One region of the Lactococcus sp. genome, then DNA from elsewhere that is predicted to be linked to it. Evidence: riboswitches for the same ligand, from Rfam matches in the RefSeq annotation. Region 1 holds a riboswitch; the other holds the start of a gene.
The links. Region 1 has a riboswitch for FMN ahead of RSC39_RS06200 (ECF transporter S component). Riboswitches for the same ligand answer to the same signal wherever they lie in the genome.
Positions count from the first base shown of each region.

Region 1 (6,264 bases):
AGCATGGCGATGATTGTCATCCCGCCCGTCATTAAAGAATCCGCCCAAGTCAAAACCCCAAGTCCAGCAACACTCTGTATCGCTTGCAAGTCATTCGTCGCATGGGCCATCAAATCGCCCGTTCGATTTCTTTGATAAAAAAGGGTGTCCATTCGCAAGAAATGTCTAAAAAGACGACTACGGATAATTTTTTCTAGTTTAAAAGCTTCGCCCCAAATATTTGTTGACCAAAGAAAACGAAAGCCATATTCAACAAAAGCCGTCAACAGTAAAATACCAGAAAAACTCAGAATTAAAGATAAAGTCAAGTTTCGCTTAACAATATGGTCAATGATTTTTCCAATAATTAAAGGTGGAATCAAGTGTGTCAAAGAGACAATAAAAAGGGCCAATAGACCAACGCCATAACCTTTTCTCTCTGCCTTAAAAAACCACCACAAATCTTTAAAAATTTTCATACAGTTTATTCCAATTTATTATATAATATTCTAAATATTAGTATACCATAAAGAAAGCGATTAAAACAGACTATTTAAACCATTATTGCCCATATTTTTAATAAAAAAAAGAAGTTTCAACAAAAAGTGAGACTTCTTTTTATAAGCTATTTACGCATTATAGAACTTAACTACTTTATTTTTTTTGAATACAGTAACAATCAAGCCGAAAACAAGGGCAAAAATGATATATTGCAAGGCATTGAAAGGTAAAACAACTGTTAAGAGGTAAGTTGGATTTAAAGTAACTGATAGCGAACCCATGTTAAAGAGATGTGTTGCTCCAGCAAAAATTTTGTCAACATCAAATCCTGCAGCCAGGCGATATAATGGTAGAGCATAGAAAACATTCAATACCATCATTACAAGGACTGAAGCAATAGTCGCTAAGACAATCCCAACTGTATAATTTTTAATTGAAAACTTCTTCTTTGTAAAGAACCAAACGATGGCCATGAAAATTCCTAGAGCAACAAAGTTCATTGGAACTCCAATCCATGTTGATGGGCCTTGATTAAATAGAAGATACCATAAGACAGAGCGAATAAAGAGGATAATAAATCCATCACCCAATCCTAAAGTAAAGACTCCTATAAGTACAGGAATGATTGAAAGTTCCACTTTCATAAAATCAATTCCAGGCAATAACGGAAACTGCAAAATTGGCAACAATAAAATTGTTGATAATGCAGCAAGCATGGCAATTAATACCATCCGACGTGTTTTAGACATAAAAAAACCTCCAAATATGAGAAAATAATTCTTCAAATTTCGAGGAAGTTGATAGACATTTTTGGTTTAGCTAAAAACAGTAAGCCGACCAAGGTCGATTACTCTGCAAAAATTGTTCATCTTCTTCCATCCAGACTTTACTGTCGCTAGCAGAGTTTCACTGCTTCAATCGCCGTAGCGAATCGCGGAGTCATAAGGTCAAAGCCTTATTTACCGCCGGTCCCGAATTACACGGTGCCCTGAAGATAATCTCATTATAGCACAAAAATAGTTTGCTTATCAAGAATAAGATTTGCTTAAGAAATAAAAAAACAACTCTTTACCAGAATTGTCTTTTATAATAATCAGCTTAATTTCCTTGCGCAGCATTAATCAATTGAGAAACTTCTTTTTTACTCAAACGACGGAATTGTCCTGTAGGCAGTCCATCCAATGTAAGTGTTCCATATTGAATACGACTTAATTTTTGTACTGGAAGTCCAGCAGCAGCAAACATCTTCTTAACTTGATGATTTTGACCTTCATGAATCGTCAAGCTAACAATTGAATGGTTTTTTGTTTTTTCTTGTTTGATAATTTCATAACGAGCCGGGCTAACTTTCTTACCTTCAATCGTCATTCCAAGTGTTAAGGGACGCAAGTTTTCTTTGTTCGCTTGTCCTTCAACCTTGGCCACATAAACTTTATCAACACCGTGACTTGGGTGAGTCATCATATTTGTGAATTCCCCATCGTTCGTGAGTAAAAGTAAGCCACTAGTATCCCAGTCCAAACGCCCTACTGGATAGATACGTTCTTTAACTTGAGGCATTAAATCCATCACCGTTTGACGTCCTTTATCATCACTGACAGAAGAAATATAACCTCTTGGTTTGTTCAATAGATAATAAACAGGTTCTTCATTATAAACTGCCACTCCATTAACTTCGACGACATCTCCAGTTGAAACTTGATAACCTAAATTTGTCATCGGGACATTATTAACTGTCACTTTTCCCGCCAAAATTAGTTCTTCTGCTTTACGTCTGCTTGCCACTCCTGCATGGGCCAAATATTTATTGATTCTCATTTTCTTCACTTTCGTTAAATAGGGTTTGTTGTTCTGCCACATATCTTGACTCATCAATTTCAGGTAATTCTTCTAAATTATTGATACCAATATAATCTAGGAAAAATTCAGTAGTCGCATAAAGGCTAGGACGTCCCGGTGCTTCAACTTGCCCTACTTTTTCAACTAAATCAAAAGCACGAAGCGTAGATAAAACACCTGACGAGTTAACTCCGCGTAATTGATCAATCTCAATACGCGTTAATGGTTGTTTGTAAGCAATTATTGAAAGAACTTCAAGAGCAGATTTTGACAAAGATTGGTTAAGTGGAGTTTTCGCATAATTTTTAAGAATCTCTGAAAAGTCTTCTTTTGTGGCCATACGATATTTTCCAGCCGTTTCAATAATTGTCAAAGCTGATTCTCTATCAGAATGATATTTTTCTTTCAAATAATCAATTTGTTGCTGACAAGCTTGTTTAGACATTTCTGTCAGTGATGACAACTCTGTCAATGTTAAACCAGCTTCTCCAGATACAAAAAGTAAAAGTTCACATGTCGCTGTCTTATTCACTAATTTCTTTTCTTTCTAAAATAATTTCTCCAAAGAGCTCTCCTTGAGAAAAAGAAACTTGCTGATTTTTAATCAATTCTAGAAGAGCCATAAATGTTGTGACGAGTTCATCTTTATTGGTTTTATCTGAAAATAAATCTGTAAATTTACATATTTTTTGTTCTGTAAATTTTTGATTTAATTCAAAAATTTTATCCGCAATCGTAAATTTTTCAGCTGCAATCATTGTATTATCATCTTCAATTTGTTGCCTTTGTAATTCCAAAATTTTACTAAAGGCTAAGAACAAATCCAATGCCGTTTTATCTTGCAATAAGACTGTCTCATCTGTGATGATTTCAGTTTTCGATTTAGAATAATAATGACTACGTTCTTGATGCAATTCGTCCAAATCCTCTGAAAGCATTTTATACTTCCGATATTCGTCGATTTGAGCTAATAAATCATATTCAAGCTGCTCGGTATCTTCTATAAAAGTTTCGGTCACCGTTGGCAAAAGTCTTCTTGATTTTATCAACATCAACTGACTTGCCATCAGCATATATTCACCAGCCAACTCCAACTCAAGTTCTTTCATCGTTTGGATATAGATAAGGTACTGTTCAATCACCGGTACTAAAGGGACTTCAAAGATGTCCATTTCGTACTGACTAACTAAATGTAAGAGAAGATCAAGCGGACCCTCAAAGTTTTTAATTTTTATATTGATTTCTTTGATCATAATTTACATAATTAAAATAGTGTAAAAATCCTATCTATAATATTTTTCTAAGGTAGTAATTGTACTTAAGCCAAGTAAGTTAGCCAACTCATATATTGTTTTTCCCGCTTTTACCTGATGCAAAATATACTGTTCCCTAATCTCTTTAGAAGAATAATTAGTGAATTTCTTTAATTCTGTATATAGGAATTGGCGAGATTTTGCAAATAATTCATCGGCATTTTTTATGGCCTTAACTCTGATGGCAAATTTTTCTCGAATGGGTAAGACTCGTTTTATTCCAGCTTTTTCGATTGTGAGATATTTAAAATTCCAATTAAAATTTTCCCATTTTAATTTTTGAATCTCTGCAAAATTAAGACCAAATTCTAATATCAATAAAGCTAAAAATTGCCCTGGACAACTTAGAGGTCCATAAAATTCTGGAAATTCTTTTATCATAGGATGATAACTCTCAGAACTTTGAGTTTTTTTCTGAACAACTTGCTTAATTTTGAAAAACTGGTTTATTTTTTTATTTTCATATAAAAATAGAAAATATTGGTTGGCACTCGAAATTTTTCGACGTTGTGCCGCGGGAGAGAGTTTACTAAGCTGGTGTTTGTAAAGCTCTAGTGCTTCTTCTGTGACAGACTTATCTTCAAAAAAAGCCTGCAAATAGACTAAGTCATAATAATAATTTGAGCGAGTATTTTCAGAAAAGTTTCTACTTACTAAATACTCCTCAATCTCGTTTGGTAATTTCATAATATTTTGTAAAGTCGTGAGCGAAGGCACTAAAAGCCTTCAATATTTCTTGACGAACTACGATTCCCATAAATTCCTGCCTTTTGACAACTGGTAGAAAGGGCTCCTTAATTAATTTGTGCATCATTTCTTCCAAAGTTACTGTGGGACCAACCGTTTGGACCTCTTTGTTAACAATTTCAGAAATAGATGTATTGTGTAACTTTTCAAAAAAGAAATTTTGTTCCATTTCAAATTCAACAATTTCTGTTAAACCTAAAACTCCCACATATTCTTTTCTTTCATTCAAAACTGGAACTCGTGAATATTTGTACTGGCTAAGCATAAGTTTCGCATGTGCGATATTATGCTCTGCGTAAAGTACAGCGACATTTGAGGCTGGAATCATAAAGGTTTCACTTTGATTCAAAATAAAATCCTCAATTTTTTTATCAATCATGTAAGTTACTCCTTAAAGAGCTTTGTAGACTCAGAGTCTAAATTGTAGTTCAGGAATAGGTTCATGTTGGAGATTTCGATAAGAAACTATATATTCATCTCCGTCAATTTCAATTATAGCATACATTTTGATATCATACTTCCCTCTAGGTTGTGCAACCGAACCGGGATTTACATAAAGAATATTATTTATTTTTTGCGCTACTGGTTGATGAATATGACCAAATAGGGCAATATCAGCCCCTTGTTCTTCAGCAAAATAAGAATACCGTTCTAGGCCCAAACCAACATAATAGAGATGACCATGTGTAATTAATACCTTTTTTCCCTCAACCGTTTGAGTAAGAAAATCATGATAGCCATCATCATAATCACAGTTCCCCGCAACAACAGTTATTCCATTCCAAATTTCATCAGAGCTCGGAAGTTCTGAATCCCCACAGTGAAATATTGCTGTTGCTTCGTTCAAATACTTAGATTTTATAGATTCAACCACTTCACGATCATAGTGTGAATCAGACATTACTACAAACATAAGCACCTCTCTTTTACATAATTAATTTTATGTTAATTTTATTTCTCTAACCATTCTGGAAGTTCTTGCATTAATTTTCTTAGTGCTTGACCTCGATGTGAAAGTTGATTTTTTTCTTTTTCTGATAATTCTGCAGCGGTTCTGAAAGCATCAACCATAAAAACAGGATCATAACCAAAGCCATTTTCCCCTTTAGGAGCAAGGGCGATATAGCCATTCCAATCAGCTTCAACAACCAAGCTGTCGTGATTAGGTCTTGCCGCTACTAAAGTAGTATGGAAATGAGCGCTTCTACGTTCTGGTGTAATTGCTGTCGGAGCAAGTTCATGCAAAAGTTTGGCAATATTTTTCTCATCAGTAGGGTCTGGTGCTGAAAAACGGTGTGACCAAATGCCTGGCAAACCACCTAGTACATCAACACATAGTCCTGAATCGTCTCCAATAACTACTTGTCCAGTCAACTCAGCAATTTGTTCTGCTTTTAAGCGAGCATTTTCTTCAAAAGTACTTCCTGTTTCTTCAATTTCAGGAAGTTCTGGGTAGTCTGATAAGTCTTTAATTTCATAACCAAAGTCAGCAAACAATTTTTTAAATTCTTTTGTTTTACCAGGATTTCTAGTCGCAATAATAAGTGTATTTTCCATTTATTTTTCCTTATTGAAATTCTCTATTTCGGCATGTTCAATATGAAGATGTCCTATATTTAACCATTTTTCTGCAATTTCTCGAAAAGAATTGACCCCTGCTGTTGTATAAAAACAGTGCTGAAATTCCTTGCGCTCATGAGCATTGATTTCGAAATAGTTCAACAAAACTGAAATATCTCGTACTGCTTCCGCACCTGAATCAATCAAACGAACTTCTTTCCCCATTGTTTCTTGAATCAAGGGCCGTAAAAGTGGGTAGTGTGTGCAGCCTAGAATTAATGTATCTATTTTTCCAACCAGTGGAGCCAAACTTTCTGAGACCACT
Region 1 is NZ_JAVXIY010000005.1:73,570-79,833, forward strand. Features, by position in the region: gene RSC39_RS06195 (ABC transporter transmembrane domain-containing protein) at 1-458, opposite strand, end outside; gene RSC39_RS06200 (ECF transporter S component) at 609-1,229, opposite strand; FMN riboswitch at 1,344-1,480, opposite strand; gene RSC39_RS06205 (pseudouridine synthase) at 1,579-2,298, opposite strand; gene scpB (SMC-Scp complex subunit ScpB) at 2,285-2,851, opposite strand; gene RSC39_RS06215 (segregation/condensation protein A) at 2,844-3,572, opposite strand; gene xerD (site-specific tyrosine recombinase XerD) at 3,603-4,319, opposite strand; gene cbpB (cyclic-di-AMP-binding protein CbpB) at 4,297-4,758, opposite strand; gene RSC39_RS06230 (metallophosphoesterase) at 4,789-5,292, opposite strand; partial or broken gene RSC39_RS06235 (nucleoside-triphosphate diphosphatase) at 5,331-5,930, opposite strand; gene racE (glutamate racemase) at 5,937-6,264, opposite strand, start outside.

Region 2 (6,264 bases), on a different contig from region 1:
TCAGTAATTTTTTTGCTTGAAATCAATCTGTCAGTAGCTTTAAAAATGATAAACACTTTCCTTCCTTTTGCCCAATAAATAATGTGTCAGTTTTTTTCGTTTTAATTTTGTGGTAGAATAGGAAAAGTGATTTTATATTATAGTCTGATAGACTAGAAGAACTGTCAGTAAAAATCATTCTTATTATAAGTTAATAAAAAAATTAGTATAAAAATTAAAGAAATTTTCTAAAAAGAAAGTTGAAATATGTCAAACATTCAAACCTTACCATTAGAAGATATAATGGGCGACCGATTTGGTCGATATTCAAAATATATCATTCAGGAGCGGGCGCTACCCGACATCCGTGATGGTTTAAAACCCGTACAGCGTCGAATTCTTTATTCGATGAACAAAGACGGAAATACCTTTGATAAGTCCTACCGTAAGTCAGCCAAATCGGTCGGGAACGTCATGGGTAATTTCCACCCACATGGAGATAGCTCAATCTATGAAGCGATGATTCGGATGAGTCAAGACTGGAAAATGGGCGAACCTTTAATTGAAATGCACGGGAATAACGGTTCAATGGATGGTGATCCACCTGCCGCAATGCGTTATACAGAAGCTCGTCTCTCAGAAATTTCTGGTTACCTTTTATCAGATATTGAGAAAGATACCGTAAGTCAGGCTTGGAACTTTGATGATACAGAGAAAGAACCAACCGTTTTACCAGCTGCTTTTCCAAATCTTTTAGTCAATGGTTCAACCGGGATATCAGCCGGTTATGCCACGGATATTCCTCCTCATAATCTTGGCGAAGTGATTGATGCCACCATTCACATGATTGACCACCCTAAAGTCGATGTTGACAAAATCATGGAATTTTTACCTGGACCCGATTTTCCTACTGGCGGAATCATTCAAGGGAAAGGCGAGATTAGAAAAGCTTATGAAAAAGGTAAAGGCCGCATTGTTGTTCGTTCAAAAGTTGATATTGAACCAATGAAAGGTGGGCGTGAGCAACTTATCGTCACTGAAATTCCATTTGAATTAAATAAAGCAAATTTGGTCAAGAAAATTGATGATGTTCGTGTCAATGCAAAAGTCCCAGGTATTGCTGAAGTTCGTGATGAATCTGACCGCGAAGGATTGCGGATTGCAATTGAATTGAAAAAAGAAGCCGATAGTCAACTTGTTTTAAATTACTTGTTTAAAAATACTGATTTACAAGTGAATTATAACTTTAACATGGTTGCTATTGACAACATGACACCTGTCCAAACCGGCGTTTTGCAAATGCTACGTTCTTACGTAAAACATCGGGAAGATGTCATCATCAAACGCTCGCAATTTGACCTAAATAAAGCGGAAAAAAGACTTCACTTAGTTGAAGGATTGATTCGTATGGTTTCCATTTTAGATGAAGTGGTGGCGACGATTCGTGCTTCTGAAAATAAAGCAGACGCTAAAGAAAATATTAAAGTTTCATTTGGATTTACTGAAGAACAAGCCGAAGCTATTGTTACTTTACAACTTTATCGTTTGACAAATACCGACATTGTCACTTTGCAAAATGAACAAGCAGAGTTAGAACAAAAAATTCTCGAACTTAAAGCAATTATTAATGACGAACGGACACTCTTTAATTTAATGAAGCGCGAACTGCGTGAAGTGAAGAAAAAATTTGCCAGACCACGCCGTAGTGAACTTCAAGATGAAGTGCAAACCATTGAGATAGAAGCTAGTGAATTGATTGTCGCTGAAGATACTGTCGTTTCAGTAACTCGTTCAGGTTATATCAAACGAACATCACCTCGGTCATTTGCTTCATCAGCACTTGAAGAAATCGGGAAACGTGATGATGACGAGTTGCTTTACTATGCTAATGCTAAAACAACACAACATCTCTTGATTTTCACAAATCTTGGTAATGTGATTTACCGTCCAATTCATGAACTTTCTGACGTTCGCTGGAAGGATATTGGAGAACATTTGTCACAAAGTCTTTCTAATTTTTCATCTGATGAAAAAGTAATTTATGTTCAAATTGTTGATGCATTTGCAGGTGAAAATCTAGTCGTGGCTACACGAAATGGACAAATTAAACAAATTGAACGTGAAAGTTTTTCACCATGGCGAACTTACCGCTCGAAATCAACTCCTTATGCTAAACTTAAAGGAAATGATGATGAAGTTGTGCTCATTAGTCCTGTTCAATTTACTGACCTCATGCTTATTTCTGAAAATGGCTATGCCCTCCGCTTTAATCTTGATGATGTTCCAGTCTTGGGTGCTAGAGCAGCAGGTGTGAAGGCAATGAATCTTAAAAATGATGATAAGATAAAAGCAGCTTTCTTTGTCAACTCAAATAGTTGGTATCTGTTGACTCAACGGGCATTTATCAAACGAGTTAAAACAGAGGATATTCCAGCCACATCACGAGCAAATCGAGGGCTTCAAGTTTTAAGAACATTGAAGACAAATAACCATACCGTATTTGCGGCTGGCTTAATCAAGTCAACTGCTGATTTATCAGCATTGACCGAAGAATTAGATTTGTTCAGTCAAGCTAAAGCACCAGCGACAAAAGAAACTGATGAACAAGTATTAGAAGTTATCAGTGAGACTGGCAAGAAATATGATATTAATTTGTGCGATTTATCATTATCAGATCGAACAAGCAATGGACATCCAATTGCTGATGACCTTGAAAAAATTGCAAGCGTAAAAATAAAATAAAAAAATCAGCTTTTGCTGATTTTTTTTATTGTCTTCGACCAATAATATAACGAAAGAGGGCGGCATATAGTAGCCAAAGAATGATACATGCGCCAATAATCCAGACCCAAGCATCTTTTTGATGAGTGAGCGGAAGCGGAACATTCATTCCAAAAAAACCAGTAATGACGGCCAAACCAGCTAAAAGAACTGATACGATAGTTAAGGTCGTCATATTATCATTTAGATTATTATTAAGGACATTATTATAAGTTCCGGCCAACTGTTCAAGAATTTGTGCATTGAGCTGAGTCATACTTGCAAGCTGTTGGGCTTCGATTATCGCATCTTCAAGCTGTTCTTTTTCAGTTTCATTGAACTGTCTGTAAATACTTTTAGTTTTAAGCTGCTCAAGTAGTAAAGTATTTTGATTGGCACTAGACACAATGTAGAGCATTCCCGTTTCAATATCAGAAAGTGCGAGCAAATTTTTCTTGGTTGTTTTTTCACGCAATTTTTGATTAATTTCTTCTTTAGACTTATCAATTTTTTCCAAATAAGGAAAGAAAGCCTCGGAAATTAAAAATAAACTGATAAAAAGAAGTTGATAGACCGTTTGTGGCTTATTTTGTAAACAATAACTTTTTATTTGATTAATTAAGTATTCATTTTCTGGATGATAGAGTGTAATTAATCGTTTTTTTTGTGCTACAAAGGTAACGGGAACTGTCTTGTAATGAGCTTCTGACTTGAGTAAATCTAAACTATTAAAAATAAGCACAAAGTCTTGGCTGTCAGGAATAAATTCTGTATGGGGACGTTCGTTTTTATCTTCGGCATATTGAAGTGTTTCTAGGTCAATGCCATAAGTAGCAAGCTCAGAAGTATTTCTAAGGTCCTCAACATTAAAAGAAAGCCAAGTGAGCTGATCATTTATTTTTATTTCTTGCATGATATTATCCTATTGTTCTAATAGAGCCATTTTAGCAAAATTGTAATTTTTGAGCAAATATATAAATATAATATTATTTGATAAATAAATATATCATTAGACTTTTGATAGGACCTTCAAAATAATTATTTTAAAGAATACGTTTTTATATCTTGACAATCTTTAAAATTAAATGCTATACTTTAGCTACAATTTAATAAATCTTCAGGGCAGGGTGGAATTCCCTACCGGCGGTATAGCCCGCGAGCTGCTAGCAGCATGATTCGGTGAAACTCCGAGGCCGACAGTATAGTCTGGATGAAAGAAGATAAAAACCCATAATACTCATGATAGTATTATGTCTATTTAGCCTTAAACTCTGGAGTGAATCTATCTAATTCACTCCATTTTTGGTTTTTTTTGAGCTGTTTTTTTGCTTGAATAAAATAGAAAATTATCCTAAGCCCTTGAAATATTATTTTGGGGCTTATTTTTTTTAGAAAGGATAAATGGATGGAAAATGATGAGCATTTTATGAATTTAGCAATCCTACTAGCTCGAAAAGGCGAGGGAAACGTTAATCCAAATCCTCAAGTAGGAGCGATTATTGTCAATGATGGTCGAATTATTGGTCAAGGTTATCATGAGAAATATGGAGAAGCACATGCGGAAATCAATGCATTTAAATCTTGTATAGAATCACCGAAGGGGTCAACCATTTATGTGACCTTAGAACCTTGTGCCCACCAAGGCAAGCAACCGCCTTGTTTTGAAGCAATCATCAAAAATAAAGTGAAGCGTGTAGTCATTGGGAGTCTAGACCCAAATCCTTTAGTAGCTGGTAAGGGAATTGAAGCAATGAAAAAAGCTGGAATTGATGTTTCATTAAAAGTTCTAGAAAAAGAGTGCAAAGACTTAAATAAGATTTTTTTTCATTACGTCACTCAAAGAACCCCCTACGTCATGATGAAGTATGCGATGACTCTTGATGGAAAAATTGCGACTTATAAAGGTCAATCCAAATGGATTACAGGTGAAAAAGCAAGACAAAAGGTACATGAAGACCGTTCACGTTTCATGGCAATCATGATTGGTGTTGAAACACTTCTGAAAGATGACCCACAATTAACTGCCAGAATAAAAAATGGGATAAATCCAATTAGAATTATTTGTGATACTCAACTTCGAACTCCTCTTACGTCTAAGATTGTTTCTACTGCATTTAAAATTCCAACAATCATTGCTACCTCAAATGAAAACATTCAAAAACATCAAGCTTTTATTGAAGCTGGTTGTGAGATTTTACTAGTTTCTTCCATATCTGAACATTTGGATTTGAAAGATTTAATCACTAAGTTAGGAGAAAGAGAAATTGATAGTCTTATTTTAGAAGGGGGAGCAAGACTCAACGCTTCAGCATTAAAAGCAGGAATTGTTCAAAAAGTTCAGGCCTATATTGCCCCTAAAATATTTGGTGGGAAAGAAGCTCGAAGTCCTGTTGAAGGACAAGGAGTAGAGCATCCCAATCAAGCCTATTTACTAGACCGACCGAAAGTGGTCTATTTAGGAGAAGATATATTATTAGAAAGTGAGCTCATTTAATGTTTACAGGAATTATTGAGGAAATAGGAGAAGTAACTCAAATTCAAAAGAGAGATAAGTCGTCTAAATTAAGCATTCGAGCTTCCAGCATCTTCGAAGATTTAAAACTTGGGGATTCTATCTCAACAAATGGTCTCTGTTTGACTGTTTCCGCATTTAATCATAAAGAATTTACAGCAGATGTTATGCCAGAGAGTTTCAAGCGTTCAAATTTAGGGGAATTAAAAGTAGGAAGTAAAGTTAATTTAGAGCGAGCAATGGCTCTAAATGGTCGATTTGGCGGGCATATTGTTTCAGGGCATATTGATGGCACAGGAAAGATTTTATCAATCAAGAAGGAAGAAAATGCGGTTTGGTTTGAAGTTCAAACAACTGTAGACTTAATGAAATATGTTGTTGAAAAAGGCTCTATTACGATTGATGGCATCAGTCTTACGGTGGCTCATGTGACTTCAAAATCTTTTAGTGTGTCAATAATTCCTCATACTATCAAAGAGACCATATTGTCTGGAAAGAAGGTTGGAGATAAAGTTAATTTGGAGAACGATATATTGGGTAAATATATCGAAAAATTACTTACTGGGAAAGATTCTTTTACAGGGCCTTCCTTGCTGACAAAGGATAAAATAATTGATTATGGATTTTAAGAGGAGATAAAATGTTTCAATATAATACAGTAGAAGAAGCCTTAACAGCCCTTAAAGCAGGTGAAATAATTATTGTCACTGATGATGAGAATAGAGAAAATGAAGGAGATCTGATTTGTGCAGCCGAAATGATTAGTCCAGAAAAGATAAATTTCATGGCCAGTCAGGCAAAGGGATTAATTTGTAGTCCGATGAGTGAAAAATATGCTAAGAGTCTGCATTTGTCAGCAATGACGGAGAGAAATACAGACAACCACGGGACAGCTTTTACTGTTTCTGTCGATCATGTAGAGACAAGTACAGGGGTATCAGCCTTTGACCGTTCGCTGACTATTAGAAAACTTGCTGATGAAGAAAGTTCAGTCGAAGATTTTCGAAGACCTG
Region 2 is NZ_JAVXIY010000006.1:34,353-40,616, forward strand. Features, by position in the region: gene parC (DNA topoisomerase IV subunit A) at 247-2,721, shown strand; gene RSC39_RS06990 (magnesium transporter CorA family protein) at 2,747-3,652, opposite strand; FMN riboswitch at 3,849-3,965, shown strand; gene ribD (bifunctional diaminohydroxyphosphoribosylaminopyrimidine deaminase/5-amino-6-(5-phosphoribosylamino)uracil reductase RibD) at 4,145-5,233, shown strand; gene ribE (riboflavin synthase) at 5,233-5,880, shown strand; gene RSC39_RS07005 (bifunctional 3,4-dihydroxy-2-butanone-4-phosphate synthase/GTP cyclohydrolase II) at 5,892-6,264, shown strand, end outside.
Region 2: linked by a shared signal. The riboswitch ahead of ribD (bifunctional diaminohydroxyphosphoribosylaminopyrimidine deaminase/5-amino-6-(5-phosphoribosylamino)uracil reductase RibD) and the one ahead of RSC39_RS06200 (ECF transporter S component) in region 1 are both predicted to bind FMN.